3 regions of the Pseudoalteromonas sp. SS15 genome follow, and region 1 is predicted to be linked to each of the others. Evidence: predicted binding sites of a transcription regulator. Region 1 holds the regulator's gene; each other region holds the start of a gene.
What was found. Region 1 encodes sigma-54, which starts transcription at its own class of promoters, with help from an activator protein. Its sites were predicted from a motif close to GTTGGCACGNNNNTNGNNT; they were not measured.
Positions count from the first base shown of each region.

Region 2: AAEU28_RS03290 (FimV/HubP family polar landmark protein) is a predicted target of sigma-54. The motif match lies at 1,512-1,530, and genes of this name have one in related genera.
Region 3: AAEU28_RS19585 (YggN family protein) is a predicted target of sigma-54. The motif match lies at 2,415-2,433, and genes of this name have one in related genera.

Region 1 covers NZ_JBMMUD010000009.1:95,691-101,411, forward strand. The annotation lists gene rapZ (RNase adapter RapZ) at 1-510, opposite strand, end outside; gene ptsN (PTS IIA-like nitrogen regulatory protein PtsN) at 528-980, opposite strand; gene hpf (ribosome hibernation promoting factor) at 983-1,270, opposite strand; gene AAEU28_RS17305 (RNA polymerase factor sigma-54) at 1,299-2,819, opposite strand; gene lptB (LPS export ABC transporter ATP-binding protein) at 2,867-3,592, opposite strand; gene lptA (lipopolysaccharide transport periplasmic protein LptA) at 3,595-4,119, opposite strand; gene lptC (LPS export ABC transporter periplasmic protein LptC) at 4,109-4,663, opposite strand; gene kdsC (3-deoxy-manno-octulosonate-8-phosphatase KdsC) at 4,660-5,211, opposite strand; gene AAEU28_RS17330 (KpsF/GutQ family sugar-phosphate isomerase) at 5,212-5,721, opposite strand, start outside.
Region 2 covers NZ_JBMMUD010000001.1:742,003-747,723, reverse strand. The annotation lists gene AAEU28_RS03300 (4-phosphoerythronate dehydrogenase) at 1-294, shown strand, start outside; gene AAEU28_RS03295 (aspartate-semialdehyde dehydrogenase) at 306-1,322, shown strand; gene AAEU28_RS03290 (FimV/HubP family polar landmark protein) at 1,595-5,721, shown strand, end outside.
Region 3 covers NZ_JBMMUD010000013.1:1,952-7,672, forward strand. The annotation lists tRNA gene AAEU28_RS19570 (tRNA-Ser) at 1-68, opposite strand, end outside; tRNA gene AAEU28_RS19575 (tRNA-Ser) at 86-176, opposite strand; gene AAEU28_RS19580 (diacylglycerol/lipid kinase family protein) at 712-1,530, shown strand; gene AAEU28_RS19585 (YggN family protein) at 1,591-2,379, opposite strand; gene AAEU28_RS19590 (PA3496 family putative envelope integrity protein) at 2,651-2,833, shown strand; gene AAEU28_RS19595 (cytochrome b/b6 domain-containing protein) at 2,978-3,625, shown strand; gene sthA (Si-specific NAD(P)(+) transhydrogenase) at 3,700-5,088, opposite strand; gene AAEU28_RS19605 (acyl-CoA desaturase) at 5,171-5,721, opposite strand, start outside.

The DNA.
Region 1 (5,721 bases):
TTTAAAACCAAAAGATAAGAAAGTAATAATAAGTTGCTTATCTTTTTTGCCAAGGATCTGCTCTCGAATGGTTTCTGCTAGCTGATGCACACTTAAATCTGTCGTATCGAGCAAAACATCAGCTCGTGTGATTAATACATCGAGTAACTTCTTTTCTTCTTTAATTGCTAAATCAAGCGGCAGGTTATTTAAAGAAAGCGGATGTAATCGGCGCGTTTCTGAAAAGCGTTTGATCAGTGCTTGGTCATCACTGTCTAAATAGAACAGCGTGGGATTTGCAAAGCCTGGTAAGTATTCAAGAATATCATTAAATTCTTGTTGCTCTTTTGGCAGGTTACGAACGTCGATACTGACGGCTATCTTGTCATAGTTATCAGAAACACTTCTGACCAAAGATGGTAGGAGATTTACTGGAATATTATCAACACAATAATAACCAAGGTCTTCCAATACCCTTAAGGCAACGGACTTGCCCGACCCTGAGCGACCACTAATGATGATCAGTTCCATGGATTCCTCTCTGTTAATTAATCTTGAAGTGCAATAAGTTGATAGAGTGCGTCATCGTCTTTTGCATGACGAAGCTGCTTACAAAACTCTTTGTTGTTTAGTTTATCAGCAATTGCAGCTAAGGTCTTTAGATGTTCTGCATTATTACCTTCAGGTACAAGCATTGCCAAGAGAATATCGACAGGTCGGTTGTCTATTGCGTCAAAATCAATACCGCTTTGATTGGTCACTAAAATAGCAAAAATAGTATCAATGCCTGCTAGGCGGCCATGAGGAATAGCAATACCTTTGCCTATGCCTGTACTGCCTAACTTTTCTCGCGTTAGGAATGCATCTAATATTTCGTGGGCGTTATGTTCTGGAAGGTGTTGGCTCGCTAATTCACTGATGTACTCAAGCGCACGTTTTTTGCTATTAAAAAGGACCGCAGCTTTACTGCAGTCCTTGTTGATAATCGAGCTAAGTTTCATGGTTAGTGTCGAGTTAATTTCTCTTTGTGTTTGATAACTTGGCGATCGAGTTTATCAACGAGTTTATCAATGGCTGCGTACATATCAGAGTGTTCATCTGAAGCGAAAATTTCACCGCCATTTAAATGAACGGTAGCTTCGGCTTTTTGTACCAGCTTCTCAACATCTAAGATCACGTGAACGTTATTAATGTGATCAAAATGCCTTTCTAGCTTTGCAAACTTCGTGTTTACATAGTCTCTTAATGAATCTGTAATTTCTACGTGACGACCAGTTAAATTTAGTTGCATAAGCATTTTCCTTCTCTTGGTTTACGTCTTAAATCAAGCTCTTACGCTGATTTGACGGTGGAATAGAGAGTGACTCGCGGTATTTTGCAATTGTACGACGTGCCACTTTGATTCCCTGTTCTGCCAATATATCTGCAATTTTGCTGTCGCTCAATGGCTTAGCGGTATTTTCTGCAGCAATTAGCTTTTTGATCAATGCTCTAATCGCAGTCGATGAGCATTCACCTCCGTTTTCAGTGCTTACGTGGCTTGAGAAGAAGTACTTCAACTCAAAAATGCCACGGGGTGTATGCATGTACTTCTGAGTGGTGACACGAGAAATGGTAGACTCGTGCATCTCGACCATCTCAGCAACATCATTCAAAACCATAGGCTTCATTGCCTCAGGTCCATGTTCAAAGAATGCCTGTTGTTGTTGCACAATGCAATTGGTAACTTTCATTAAAGTGTCATTACGGCTTTCTAAGCTCTTAATAAACCATTTTGCTTCTTGTAGGTGAGAGCGAATGAATTGGCTGTCAGTGCTTGATTTTACTGAGCGTGACATTGCCGCATAATGATCATTAACCCTAATTTTAGGCATACATTCAGGGTTTAGCTCAACAACCCAGCGACCTTTTACTTTTTTCACCGACACATCAGGAATAACATACTCAGATTCTTCACGAATAATGCTGGCGGCAGGTTTAGGGTTAAGGCTGTGAATGAGAGTCATCACTTCTTTTAACTCAGGCTCTTTGAGCTTGGTCTTTTTCATGATGGTGCGGTAATCACGGCTGGCCAATAGATCAATATGCTCGCTTAACACCATTTTTGTTTCAGCTATAAAAGGCGTGTCTGCATCAAACTGATTGAGTTGAATGCATAAGCATTCTTGTAATGAGCGAGCTGCAATACCAACAGGGTCAAAGAGTTGAATACGCTTTAATACAGCTTCTACTTCATCGAGTTCAATTAACTCTTCGTCATTGCCTTCATTAATACTTTCTAGGAGTTCTTCGGTACTAACAGTAAGTAAGCCTGCATCATCAACGGCTTCAACAATGGCAACGGCAATGGCTTTATCGGTTGGACTGAATGGCGTGAGTTCTAATTGCCACATTAAATATTCGTGTAATGTTTCAGTGGTCTCACCCTGATAAACAGTTTCGTCTTCAGGCATTGGGCCGCTACTGGTGCTCGGTGCTGCACTCATGTACTCGTCCCATGTCACATCCATAGCGAGATCGTCACTGACCGTGTCTTTACTCAGTGCGGCATCGCTATCGAGTTCGTAATCGCTGGTCGGTTCATCACCGTGACCATCATCAGCAGAATTAGAGAGTTGCTCGCTAGCATCAGTGTCTTTGGTCGCTTTGTCTGAATCATTGCCATCAGTATTTGGCTCTAATTCCGATTCATCTACTTCGAGTAAAGGGTTGCTATCCAGCGCTTCTTGGATCTCTTGCTGTAGATCTAGTGTGCTCAATTGCAGCAAGCGAATTGCTTGTTGCAATTGTGGTGTCATGGTTAGTTGCTGCCCCATGCGCAGCTGTAGCGATTGCCTCATGTATTTCTAACAATCCTTTTTGTTATTTGGATTATGTCTTGCTTTAACTATAGACGGAATTGTTCACCTAGGTAGACGTCTCTCACGGTTTGATCAGCTAAAACTGATTCAGGCGTACCTGACGCGATTAATTCACCATGTGAAACAATATAAGCTTTCTCACAAACATCAAGGGTTTCTCTTACGTTATGATCTGTAATGAGAACACCAATGCCGCGGTTTTTTAAATGCTCAACAATTTTCTTTATATCTAACACCGAAATCGGATCAACGCCAGCAAAAGGCTCATCTAAAAGAATAAATTTAGGGTTTGCGGCTAAAGCGCGAGCAATTTCAACTCGGCGACGCTCACCACCTGATAAAGCCATGCCCTGACTGTCCCGAATATGTTGAATATTAAACTCATCCAGTAAGTCGTCTAAAGTTTGCTCTCTTTGTACTTTATTGAGGTCTTTGCGCGTCTCTAAAATTGCCATTAAGTTTTGATAAACAGTTAACTTTCTGAAGATGGAAGACTCTTGAGGCAGATAACCAATGCCCATGCGTGCTCTACTGTGCATAGGTAGCAAAGTGATATCTTTATCATCTATGGTGACTTTACCTTTATCGCTAGGCACAAGACCAACGATCATGTAAAAACTGGTGGTTTTACCTGCGCCATTTGGACCGAGAAGACCAACAATGCTCCCAGCTTCCACACTCAAACTGACATTTTTTACGACTTGGCGGCCTTTATAGCTTTTTGCTAAGGCTGTGGCAGTTAACACACTCATGCTCATTGACCTTGTTCAGGGTTAGACTTTGATGCCTTTTTCTCTGGCACTAAAATCGTGTGTACACGTTGTTTGTTTTGTTCATTTTGCTCGGCACTGATCAGTTGCTTCTCGATGTCATAAATAATTGCTTCAGCCTTGATAACTTGACCTGCTTGATTGATTTCTGCTTTGCCTTTGATGGTAAGCAGTCGATTTGCAACGTCATACCTGACTTCTTCTGCGCTGGCACTTAATACTGAGCCATCAGGCTGCTTTTCGATAAAGCGAGCTGGTTTGCCTGTTGCGACTAAAAGCTGCTTGTTCTCACCGAGCTCTTCACGCTGATGTACTTCCAATCTGTCTGCATAAATTTCACGGTTGCCATGAATGATTTCAACATTTTCTTCAAAGATACCAATGTTTGTCTTTAATTGTGCTTGCTGCTTACCTGCTTTAATTGATACTTGTGACATAGGTGCTGTTTCAGCCAAAGCAAAGTTAGAAAAGCCGAGTAGTAGCAGTGAAAGAAGTAGTTTATTGGTCATAATAAATGGTTCGCGTATGGTTAATGAGCTCAATAATTTCAGTATTGAGGTCGGCATTGAGGCCTTGCCCTTTTATATTTAAATGAGGGCCCACAATTTCTACGGGTAGATCTGAGCGCATGCTGCGCTGAATAATATCTACTTGAATATGGTCTGCGCTGATTTGGCTTATCATAGCACCTTCAGTTAGATTTAGGGCTTTAACATCTCCCTCTAAAATCAGCATATTATTTTCATATAAAGTGGCTTCATTGGCCGAAAGTTGCCAATTTTGTGGGCCATTAAACAGGGTGAATGTCGGCGAGGTAAAATGGCTAAACCCGAGTTGCTGATAGAGCTCCATTTTATTCGCTTCAACTAGGTAATTTCGTATGCCGGCTTCAGAATATTTGGTTTGCTTTAGATCTGTAGCAACATAATCTGGGGTGGCGATGCTCTCTTCTTCGCTGGCACTTTGCTTTTTAGGCTGATCAAAATACGGTGACCATATCCAATACATGGTCAGTGCAAAAATAATTAATAATATGACGCGGTTGACCGTCATGCGCTTGTTCCTGATGTGCCGAGTGTATGACCCTGGCACAGCATGAGTAAGTCAGTTAATTCTCTTACAGCGCCAAATCCACCGGGCAGTAAAGTCGTGTAGTGTGAAAGGTTGCGAATGATAGGGTGAGCATCATTTACGGCCACTGCAAAGCCTACTTGCTCCATGACAGGCAAATCGGGACCATCGTCACCAATATAAGCAATCTCGACATCTGTCAGGTTCAGGTTAGCTTTTAGCGCTTCGTAGGCTTGCAACTTGTCTTCTTGCCCTTGGTAAATATGCTTTACTGTTAAGCTAGTCATACGTTGCTGAACAATCTGTGAATGGCGACCGGTGATCACGGCAACTTCAACTCCAGCATTGATAAGTGCTTTTATGCCAAAGCCATCTTTGGTGTTGAAGGCCTTTAATTCTTCGCCATTATTGCCAAGGTAAATACGGCCGTCAGAGAATACGCCGTCAATATCACAAATAAGCAACTTAATTTGCTTCGCTCTAGACACTACATCTTCGCTGATTGGCTGATATAAGTCGGCAAATTGCATTTAAATGACTCCTGCTTTTAATAAGTCTTGCATGTTCAGAGCGCCAATTGGGCGATTAGTTTCATCAACCACAATTAAACCATTAATGCGTTTGTTTTCCATGATGTTTAACGCCTCAGCTGCGAGCATATCAGCATTTGCTGTTGTACATTTGACTGTCATTGCATCATCAATTTTTGCACTGTGCAAATCGAGTTTTTGTTCAATAATACGACGTAAGTCACCGTCGGTAAAAATGCCGGCCAAAATTCCTTGCTCATCGACGATCGCAGTCATGCCTAAGCCTTTGCTCGAGATTTCGAATAACGCATCTTTAATAAGTTTGCCTGTTTCAATGATTGGCATTTGCTCACCTTGATGCATGATGTCATCTAAGGTCAGCAATAAACGTCGACCGAGTGAACCGCCAGGGTGGGAAAGTGCAAAATCATCGGCAGTAAAGCCACGTGCTTCTAGTAGAGCAACGGCAAGTGCATCACCCATGACCAGTGTGGCCGTCGTACTCGCTGT
Region 2 (5,721 bases), on a different contig from region 1:
TTATTAGGTATCCAAGCAGAGAAACAGTTAAGTGACTTTTTACCAAAACCTGTGATCACAGAAGTCACATTACAAGATAATTTTACCCAAGGCGACTTAGGTCGACTTGTTCATCTGGTTTACGATCTTAGACGAGATGATGGCATTTTAAGAAAGTCACTGTCAGAGAAGGGGTTTGATCACCTTCGTAAGTCTTATCCAGTAAGACGAGAATTCAGCACAGTGACAGTAAAAAATAATGGCAGTCAGTTTGCGGAACAACTCGCAACACTTGGCTTTACAGTTTCAGAATAGGATGAGGTCAAATGTCTCAGAAATTTAATGTCGCCGTGCTTGGCGCAACAGGCCTTGTTGGTCGTCAAATCATCGAAACATTAGCAGAACGTAAGTTTCCAGTTGATCAGCTTTTCCCGCTTGCAAGCAGTAGAAGTGCAGGTGAAGAAATTGACTTTAATGGCGAAAAAGTAACGGTTTTGGATGTAGAAGAGTTTGATTTTTCGAACGCACACATTGGTCTATTTTCTGCTGGTGGCAGTGTATCAGAAAAATATGCACCGATTGCCGCAGAAGCAGGTTGTGTTGTGATCGACAATACCTCACATTTCAGATATGACTATGACGTTCCTCTGATTGTGCCAGAAGTAAACGCACATAACTTGGCAGACTTCAGAAATCGCAACATCATTGCTAACCCAAACTGTTCTACGATTCAAATGCTGGTGGCGCTTAAGCCTATCTACGATGCTTATGGAATAGACCGTATTAATGTATCTACATACCAAGCGGTTTCTGGTGCTGGTAAAGAAGCGGTTGATGAGCTAGCAAAGCAAACAGCTAACTTAATGAATGCGCGTCCGATGGAAAACGAGATTTTCCCTAAGCAAATCGCTTTTAACGTGATCCCGCAAATCGATGCTTTCCAAGAAAATGGCTATACCAAAGAAGAAATGAAAATGGTGTGGGAGACGCAAAAGATCTTAGGTGACAGCTCGGTAATGGTAAACCCAACAGCAGTGCGTGTGCCTGTGTTCTTTGGCCATGCAGAAGCCATTCATTTAGAAACGCGTATGCCATATGACTTAGAGCAAGTTAAGCAATTACTTAACGATGCTCCAGGTGTTGAACTCATTGAAGACGAAAACGATTACCCAACGCCTGTGTCTGACGCTAGCGGTAATGATACTGTGTATGTTGGCCGTTTACGCGCTGATATATCTCACCCACATGGTTTAAACCTATGGGTGGTTTCTGATAACACTCGCAAAGGTGCAGCGACTAACAGCGTGCAAATAGCTGAAGAGTTAGTAAATAACTACCTCTAATTCACAATGGCAAAACCCCGCTTCGGCAGGGTTTTGCCGCTTTTTACAGCTGCCAGTTCAAAAACCAGCCAATATATTGACTATAAACAATATTCTTTGTTCACATCTTCTCATACTTTAGTACGCTCTAGGCACTATTTATCAAAGCTTTGCCATAGATATTCCAATGTAACTGGTTTATAGTTTGCAGTTGGAATAGAGCTTGCAAAAGCCACCATTAGCAATATTTTAATGTTTAGCACGATGTTGGACATGATATCTAAAGGATCAACATGCGCGGTTTAGTGTTTATTTGTTTCTTTGCATTTGCATTGATAACCATACCAGCCTACACACAAGACGGTACCATTTTAAAGGGCCCTAAGAATGCCGATTATGGTCAAATGGGTCGCTCTATTGGCCCAATAAAGCCCTCGGACACTTTGTGGCGAATTGCGCAAAAAATTAGGCCTGATGACGGCTCTGTTACTGTTTATCAAGTAATGAGCGCCCTTTATCGCAAAAACCCCAATGCTTTTTTAGATAAAAACCTAAATCACATGCGCGACGGCGCGTATCTTAAAATACCGACCATTGCAGAAATGCGTCGTGAAAACCCAGCCATAGCAAAGCAGCGCTCTGATCAAGACGATGACTTGTGGGAGCTAAAAAAGAGCGGCATGCTCGACAACCAAACTATTGAAGAAGCACAAAAAAAAGTCACTCAAGCGCGAAAAATCGATGTTGATAATGCACAACAGCAACTTACTTCGCAGCTTAAGTCATTGCAAATGGAGCAAGATGCTAAGCTACAAGAGCTACAATCACAATTTAAGAACTCTGTTCGCAGTGTTGAAGAAATACTAGAAGAAAACAACAAGCTAAAAGGCCAGCTAACAAACATTTCTGAAGAGCTGCAAAATGTTCGCAATCAACTTGGCCAAGATTCTGAAATTCAGCAACAGCTGCAGTCGGTCATCGAACTTCAAAATGCCTTGATAGAGCGTCAAAGGGCACAGCAACAAGAAGAACAAAGTGCTGATCTACTTTCAAACCCCGTGATGATTGGGGTATTGGCAACTTTACCTGCCTTATTGGTGATTGGCGGGTTAGTGATGTTTTTACGAAAACGTAAGAATACGAACAGCACGGATGACGAAGATGATTTCTTACCCCAAGCGCCAGCTGCAGCAGGAGCCGCCGCAGCTGCGGGAGTTGCAGGTGCTGCTGCAGCCGATCCACTCGATTTAGATGTACCACCGTTAGATAGTAGCGTACCAGTTGAAGATAGCGTACAGCTAGACGATGACATCTTGCCTGAAGATGACGACATGATGTTTGATTCTTTGGAAGATGATAGCTTTGAAGCAGGTAATGACACGCTTGATCAAGACGAGCTAGATAGCTTGTTAGGGGACGATGTTGCTTTCGATGACGGCTCTGAAGGTGATGATCTAGATGACTTCTTACAGCAAAACTTCGATGCTGACGATTCGCTCGATGATATGGTTGACTTAGATGCTGGTAGTTCAAACAGCGACGATATTTTAAGCTCTGATGACCTTGATGATCTATTCAATGAAACCGACGACTCATCTGATGACGAATTAGACGTGAGTGATGATGCTTTAGCTGCACTAAGTGAAGAACTTGCCACTGAACAGCAAGAAGATGTCGATATAGATTCAATTTTAGACGGGGCTGAGACAGAAGAGCCTGAAAGTACTGGCGACGACTTTGATTTAGACGATATTGACAGCTTAATTGATGAGGTTGCAGAGCAGCCCCCAAAGGATGAAAGTTCTGAAGGAGCAGATGAAGACTTTGATCTGGATGATATTGATAACTTATTAGATGAAGTTGCGCAAACTGACGAGCCTGCTGTTGAGATCAACGATGAAGACGATTTTGATATTGATAATATCGATGATCTTTTAGACGAAGTCGGTGGTGCAGCAGAAGAAAATTCGGATTCAGAACATGATGATTCACAATTAGTAGATGCCGACGATGTTGACAGTTTGCTTGATGATGTTGCTTCAGATGATCTTGATATCGATGACATAGACGCGCTACTAGATGAAACTCAAGGTGAAGATGAACCTGATCTAGCGCAAACTGAAGAAGCTGATGTTGATTTAGATGACATTGATTCTTTAATAGAAGAGTCAAATCAAAATGATTTATCGATTAATGAAGATCCGTCAGAAGCAGATGACTTGGATCTTGATATTGATGACTTAATCGACGAGCCAGGCTTCGAAGAAGAGTTAAGTGAAGAAACCGTTGATGATGTTCAAGACACACCTACACCTGAAACAAAAGAGGAAGTTGTAACTTCTGAAGATGACATCGCGCTTGATGATCTAGATGACCTCCTTCAAGATGGCTTAGTGTCAGAACCTGTATCAGATGAAAACGAGCTTGATACCGCCATTGAAGACTTAGTCGACGAGTCAGACTTAGAAGAAGAGTTCAGTGAAGGAACCGTTGATGATGTTCAAGACACACCAACACCTGAAACAAAAGAGGAAGTTGTAACTTCAGAAGATGACCTCCTCGAAGATGATTTATTAACAGAACCGGCATCAACAGATGAAAGCGAGCTTGATTCAGACCTTGATGACTTAATCGACGAACCAGACTTTGAAGAAGAATTAAGTGAAGAAATCTTTGAAGAAGCCCAAGAAGTAAGTGAACTAAAACCGACTGAAGAAGTTGAACGCGCAGAAGACGACATCGCACTCGATGAGTTAGATGACCTCCTCGAAGATGATTTATTATCAGAACCGGTATCAACAGATGAAAGCGAGCTTGATTCAGACCTTGATGACTTAATCGACGAACCAGACTTTGAAGAAGAATTAAGTGAAGAAATCTTTGAAGAAGCCCAAGAAGTAAGTGAACTAAAACCGACTGAAGAAGTTGAAAGCGCAGAAGACGACATCGCACTCGGTGATTTAGATGACCTCCTTGAAGATGATGTATTAACAGAACCTACATCAGGAGAAAACGAGCTTGATGCTGCCATTGATGACTTAGTCGACGAGCCAGACTTTGAAGAAGCCCAAGAAGTAAGTGAACTAGAACCGACTGAAGAAGTTGAAAGCGCAGAAGATGACATCGCACTAGATGATTTAGATGACCTCCTTGAAGATGATGTATTAACAGAACCTACATCAGGAGAAAACGAGCTTGATGCTGCCATTGATGACTTAGTCGACGAGCCAGACTTTGAAGAAGCCCAAGAAGTAAGTGAACTAGAACCGACTGAAGAAGTTGAAAGCGAAGAAGATGACATCGCACTCGATGATTTAGATGATCTCCTTGAAGATGATTTATTAACAGAACCCACATCAACAGATGAAAATGAGCTTGATGTAGCGCTAGACGATTTAATCGACGAGCCAGACTTTGAAGAAGAATTAAGAGAAGAAACCGTTGATGAAGTTGAAACTTCAGAAGATGACATCGCACTTGATGATTTAGATGACCTCCTTGAAGATGATGTATTAACTGAACCGGCATCAGAAGAAAACGAGTTTGATGCAGCGCTTGATGATCTAATCGATGAGGCAGACTTTGACGAAGAGTTAAGTGAAGAAACCGTTGATGAAGTTCAAAAATTCAGTGAACTTGAACCGATCGAAGAAGTTGAAAGTTTAGAAGATGACATTGCTCTTGATGAGTTAGAGGGTTCCTTTGAAGATGATTTAATCGATGAACCAGTTGATGAAGCTCAAGAGTCAATTGAAGAGAACCAAGCCGAAGAATCTACAACGTCTGAAAATGAAATATTAGAGCCTAAATCTATTGAGCAGAGTATTGTTGATGAGCTAAATGCGATGAATCAACATACTTCAACTGATGTTGATGATGACATACCGACGGAGCCAGAAGCTCAAACACCTCAGGCCCCTTTGAAAAGCGTTGATGAAATGCTAGAGGAGCTAGAGTCTGAAGCTGAGTGGCAAAATGATGCTGAGTATGACGCAGAAGTGGAGCTTGGTGATGACCCGCTTTCAGATGATATTGATTTATCATCTGAAGAAGAGTTGCCAGAAATTGATACGGTTACACCAAGTGCTGAATTAGAAAGTTATCCAGAATTAGATTTAGATGAAGAACTGGATGAAGATCTTCTAAATATCAGTGAAACTGAGCAGGAATTATCGCAAGCATTAGAAGCAGGTGTAACGTCAGATAGTACACTTGACGATGATTTACTCACAGATGATGAACTTTCTTTTGATGATTTGTTAGAAGATGATAATGAGCCAGAATTAGGTGATTTATCTGATACCGACATTGAATATGAAATCAACAGTGAAGGACCTGAAGTTGAACAAGATGAGAGTACTTCATTAACAGATAGTATCGAAGGTGAGGCAGAGATCGAAGGCCTCCCTGAGTTTGACGA
Region 3 (5,721 bases), on a different contig from region 1:
CTCGATAGGGCTACAAACCCTATACTCCCTTAGCAGGGGAGCGCCTTCAGCCACTCGGCCACCTCTCCGGCGCAAACTTTAAATGTGGCGGAGAGATAGGGATTTGAACCCTAGATACGCTATTAACGTATGCCGGTTTTCAAGACCGGTGCTTTCAACCACTCAGCCATCTCTCCATGGGCAAAGATAATACTCAGCGATTATGCTGCTGTAAATAGCTTTTGATTTGTTTGCCTAAAAATTAACCTAAAATTAAAGAAAAAATTCTTTTTTTTAGCTTAGATAGCCACATCGGTTAAATTGTGTATAGTGAAATCAAAAAGATAAGCGCTTTAAACGGTTACTTATATTGAGCCATATGAGCCGTCGACAGTTTCTGAGCGCAGACCGCAAAAAGAGACTGCCAGCTAAAGCTTGGCTTTTTAATCTTTGATTTCTTTAAGCGAGGTTGCGTGTTGCTGCACGCCGCAGCTGTCTGGATCATGATGAGCTCCTAAGTTATGTAAGTGAGTAGTACTTGATTGAGTGTATTTTGCATTCGATTTGATTAATTTAAAAACAATAAAAATTGCTGTTTTCGGATAAGTTTTTCTAATGATTTTTGTTCTGATTTATGATTTTTGAATATTTATTCTTATCTTTTTTTCATGTTTTAAGGGCTTTCTCGGTACTTTGTGAATAATTATTTAATAAGCTAGGTTAATTAATTTTATGCTCGTTGTTGTAAAGCCAAGTGATTCGCCTTTTATAGAAGCGCAGGTTAAATGGTTAGAAGAAGAATGTGTAAAAAGAGGTCTCAAAAATCAGTGGTTTTTTACATCAGGATGTTTTGAAACTGATGTCACCGCTATTAAGCAAAAGCTGGCAGAAGTAGAAACGGTTGTTGCAGTTGGCGGCGATGGTACATTACATTTGGTCGCGAATGCATTGGCGAATTCACCTGTTTCGCTTGCTGTGCTGCCTGCTGGCACGGGTAACGATTTTGTTAGGCAGTTCGGTTATTCAGAGCAGCAATGGCGAGCCCTGGTTTTTTCTGAATCTTTTAGGTTATTAGATTTAGGTAAAGTCAATCATCGTTTTTTCATTAATGTTGCTGGTATAGGGTTTAATGCTGCAGTTGTAAAAGATATGAATACGTTCCAAACCCGTCATAAGCTGAGCTATATTTTTGCGGGCATTAAGCACTTACTTAGCTTTAAACATACTTCATCGCATGACCCCTCTCTGATGCGTGTATTTGCAAATGGTCAGTTTTTTGCTGCAGGCTTAAAAGTAGCGCCGAGTGCTAGGGTTGATAATGGCAAGCTATTAATGCTGCATTTTAGGGCTGAGTCTTTACTGAGTAGACTTTGGAGCTTTTTACTGATGCTAGTACATCAGCATGAAAAGTCATCTCATCTTGAGGTGAGTGAGTTGATGGAGTATGAAATCTCTGATCCTGATCTGTTAGTTGAAGCTGATGGCGAAATGATAGGAGAGACACCCGCAGTCGTTAAAGTCTGTCGAGGGGCACTTAAAATGAGGCTATAAAAAGAGCTGACATTAGTCAGCTCATAAAGGGAGATAATTAATACTGTAATCTAATAATGCTTATTTAGATTTAAAGTTGAAAAGCTGATAGCCATTCATTGCTGGGATCTGCGCAACTAAATTAGTTTCTGCATGTGCAATACCTTCAAATTTATCGCATAAGCCATTTGCTTGTTCTTCAATTTGCTTTGCTTGTAACTGCACTTTTTCTTCAATTTGTTTGCCCATGTTTTCCATGCGCGTTTCAAAGCTTTCCATGTCGCCGCCTGAGCTGACCATTTCAGAGCCGACCATCATTAAGATACTACCGATTGATTCCATCATGGCTGACTCGACGGCTTCTTCTATGTGAGTTTCAAAGTGATTATCAAAATTTTCTCCGAACTCATGAAAGGTCTTTTCGCCCATGACAAATGCACCTTGTTGATAGAAGGTATCACTGATCTCAACGTGTAGTTCATCCATCAGACCGTTAAGAGACTCTAGTCCTTGTAGGTTGAACGCTTGCGCTACTTCATCCAATGCAACACCAGCAAGCTTTACGCCGTCAAGAGCGATATTTGCCACTTGTGGTAGTTGTACCCTGAGTGAATCTGCATAATTCGCTAGGGCTGTTTTTTGATCGTAGGTTAGGGTGATTGCTTGTCCATCAACATAAAGCTCACCATAGCTGTCAATCGTTAGTTGTTTATTATTCTCTGCAGTGATCTGTAGTTGATTCGGCGTGATGCGAACATCATTCTGGAAATCGACTTGGCACTGGTCGCTGCTAATTTGAATACCGTGATCCTCATGTGCGATTGCTGAAGTACTTAAAATTAGCGTTGTTGCTAGCATAAACTTTTTCATAATTATCATTCCTATTGATAGACTCGATGATTACTTATCAAGATGAATGCCAAAAATTAAAGTTATTTAAATTCATATTGTTACGTGTTTTTGTTTTCTTTTTGTAAGTGTGTTTATAGCTGAAATAAAAATAAAAGTGGTTTATTTAACCAATTATTACGATTTTTAACATTGAGGTCTCCATGCTAAGTCGCATCGTAAAGTTTGCAAACCTTAAAAATCGAGCTAATTATTAATTCAGTATTGTGCTTATAGTCATGAGGTTGTCACCATGCGTAATTCCTTTTCTGAAGATGCGCCTATTGATGATGAGTTTGGTGCGGAGTTAGATGATTTAAATACAGAGTCTTCTAGCATTCAAAAGCGCCGTGCTCGAAAAAGGTTAGAAGATTATTTTGAACAAAAGCGCTTACGCGAATGCTTAGGTGATGATGAGTTTGGAGATATTGATTAAACAAAGCGCACTGTTTGTAGCTAGTTTCTCCGCTTAGATCAAAGTCAGTGCTGAAAGTAACTCTGCGTTAAATCTCAACTATCTAGACACGCTCCCGCAGTACGTCATAATGGTGCGCATGGCATAAAATAGTTTGAGATTAATATGGGCAAAGTTAAGGTTTGGGATGGCTTTATTCGAGGCTTTCACTGGTTGTTGGTTATTGCGTTAGGTGTGCTGTATATCAGTGGTGAAGAAGGCTGGTTAGAGTTACACTTTGTGACTGGTTATGTGTTGTTAGCACTGATGTTAGCCCGATTAATTTGGGGTGTAATTGGTAGTGAAACAGCTAGGCTAAGCAAGTTGATTAATCATCCGACAAAGGTTGTTAATGCATTAAAAGGCAAAGAAGACAGAGTAGGTCACAATGCTGCAGGCAGTCTGATGGTTGTGCTGTTTTTTGTGTTGATCCTTCTACAACTCGTCACAGGGTTATTTACCACAGATGATATTCTTGTGGATGGCCCTTTGGTACAGTATGTCAGTTATGATCTTGTTGAGTTAGCAGGGTCAATACACCACAGTAATATCGATTTTATAATTGCCGCAATTGTATTACATATTTTGGCTATCATTGCCTATCGTTTTAAAGGTAAAAACCTCATCAAAACGCTTTTAACAGGCACAGCAGAATCAAGCTTGCAACAACCAAAAATGAAGGCTGGCTGGATCGCTTATATCATCTTTGCTCTGTTAGCGGCGGCGTTAATTTTCTTATGGGGCGTGGAACCTTTAAATCAATTAATTGCATAAGCCAAAACTTGAATGAATAAAAAACCCGATAAACTCAGTTTATCGGGTTTTTGCATTCTTATGTGGTGAGCTTCTTAATCACTTAATCGGTTTAAACCATTCAATGCAGCTACACGATAGGCTTCAGCCATGGTTGGATAGTTAAAGGTGGTATTAACAAAGTACTCGATGTTATTTCCCGGGCCTTTTTGTTCCATGATTGCCTGGCCGATATGAACGATTTCTGAGGCACGCTCACCGAAGCAGTGAACACCTAAGATCTCTTTAGTTTCCGAGTGGAATAACAGCTTCAAGCTACCTACTTGTGTGCCTGTGATCTGCGCACGTGCAAGGTGTTTAAACTGTGCTCTACCGACTTCGTAAGGAATTTTAGCTGCTGTTAGCTCTTGCTCTGTTTTGCCCACCGAACTCATTTCAGGAATGGTATAAATACCTGCAGGAATGTCATTGATCAGCTTCTCGCTACAACCACCTGAAACAATGGCTTTGGCTGCGATACGGCCCTGGTCGAATGCGGCACTGGCTAAACTTGGATAACCAATCACATCACCAACAGCATAAATGTTATCGATTTCTGTTTGGTAGCTATCGTTTACTTTTAATTGTCCACGGCCATCGGCTTTTAGGCCTACAGCGGCAAGATTAAGCTTATCTGTATTACCGGTTCTACCATTGGCAAATAAAATGCAATCGGCACGTACGCGCTTACCTGATTGCAGATGCAGCACGACGCCATGCTCATGTGGTTCAACTTTGGCAAACTCTTCATTATGGCGAATAACAATGCCGCTATTCCAGAAGTGGTAACTTAGCGCATCAGAGATCTCTGCATCCATAAATGCCAGTAATCTATCGCGGGTATTGATCAAATCAACTTTTGCACCTAGACCTTTAAAGATAGAAGCATACTCACAGCCAATAACACCGGCACCATAGATTAAAACGCGCTGAGGGTCATGCTCTAGGCTTAAAATGGTGTCACTGTCATATATTCTAGGATGAGAGAAATCGACACCAGGTGGACGATATGGGCGTGAGCCTGTGGCAATCACAATAATCGGTGCCGTGATCACTTCATAAGATCCATCTGCATGTGTCACTTTAATTGAGTAACGGTCAATGAAGCTGGCATCACCTTGAAATAACTCAATGCGGTTTCTGTCATAAAAGCTACTGCGCAGGTTTGACTGCTTAGAGATCACATTACTGGCATGGTTAAGAATATCGCCAAAGGTTAAACGCTGCGGTTTTTCAGTGAGGCTGAAAAGTGGGTTTTGCTTATATTCAATTAAGCGACTAACAGAGTGTCTGAGTGCTTTTGAAGGAATAGTGCCCCAGTGAACGCAGCCACCACCAACCGCTTTATGGCGTTCGATAACAGCAACTCGTTTGTGGCTTTTAGATAGGTTCATGGCGGCACCTTCACCGCCAGGACCTGAACCTATGATAATGGCGTCATACATAAATGACGCCGGCTTGTCTGTATTTGATTCTGCTTTTTGTTTGGCCACAGCCCCTCCTCAACTTGCGAGTTGGCTATCACCGTTAGGCGTTCGATAATAGCCTTGCATTTAGTGCTAACCATGCTTGTTTTTGCGTTTGCCAAGCAGCTTCAAGTTCTTTGTATTGCTTGGCAATTGCCGAAGTATCACATTGCTCACGCATGGAATCAGCTTTTGCTTCTAATAACTGCTTTTGTGCCGCACAAAAGGTTTGTAACTTTTTTAGAAGCAAATCATATTCTTGTTGTAACAATGTAAGCTGATCTTGGGCTAAAGGCAATTTTGCCAGCTTAACTTTAGTCTTAAGTAACAAGGTTTCAGCTTTGGCTTTTTCGATACGCTCGACTGGTGTGCGTTTGAGTTTGCTGGCAAGGCCGACTGCCGCAAATGCACGGATCATCCATTTTGTTGGGTCGTAGTGGTACCAACGAATGCCATTGCGATAGTCACTGGCAAAAATATGGTGGAAATTGTGATAGCCCTCACCGTAGGTGAACAATGCTAAAAAGCCATTATCACGGGCGGTATTTTTCTCTGTATATGGGCGAGAGCCCCAAATATGCGCCAGTGAGTTGATAAAGAAAGTAAAGTGCT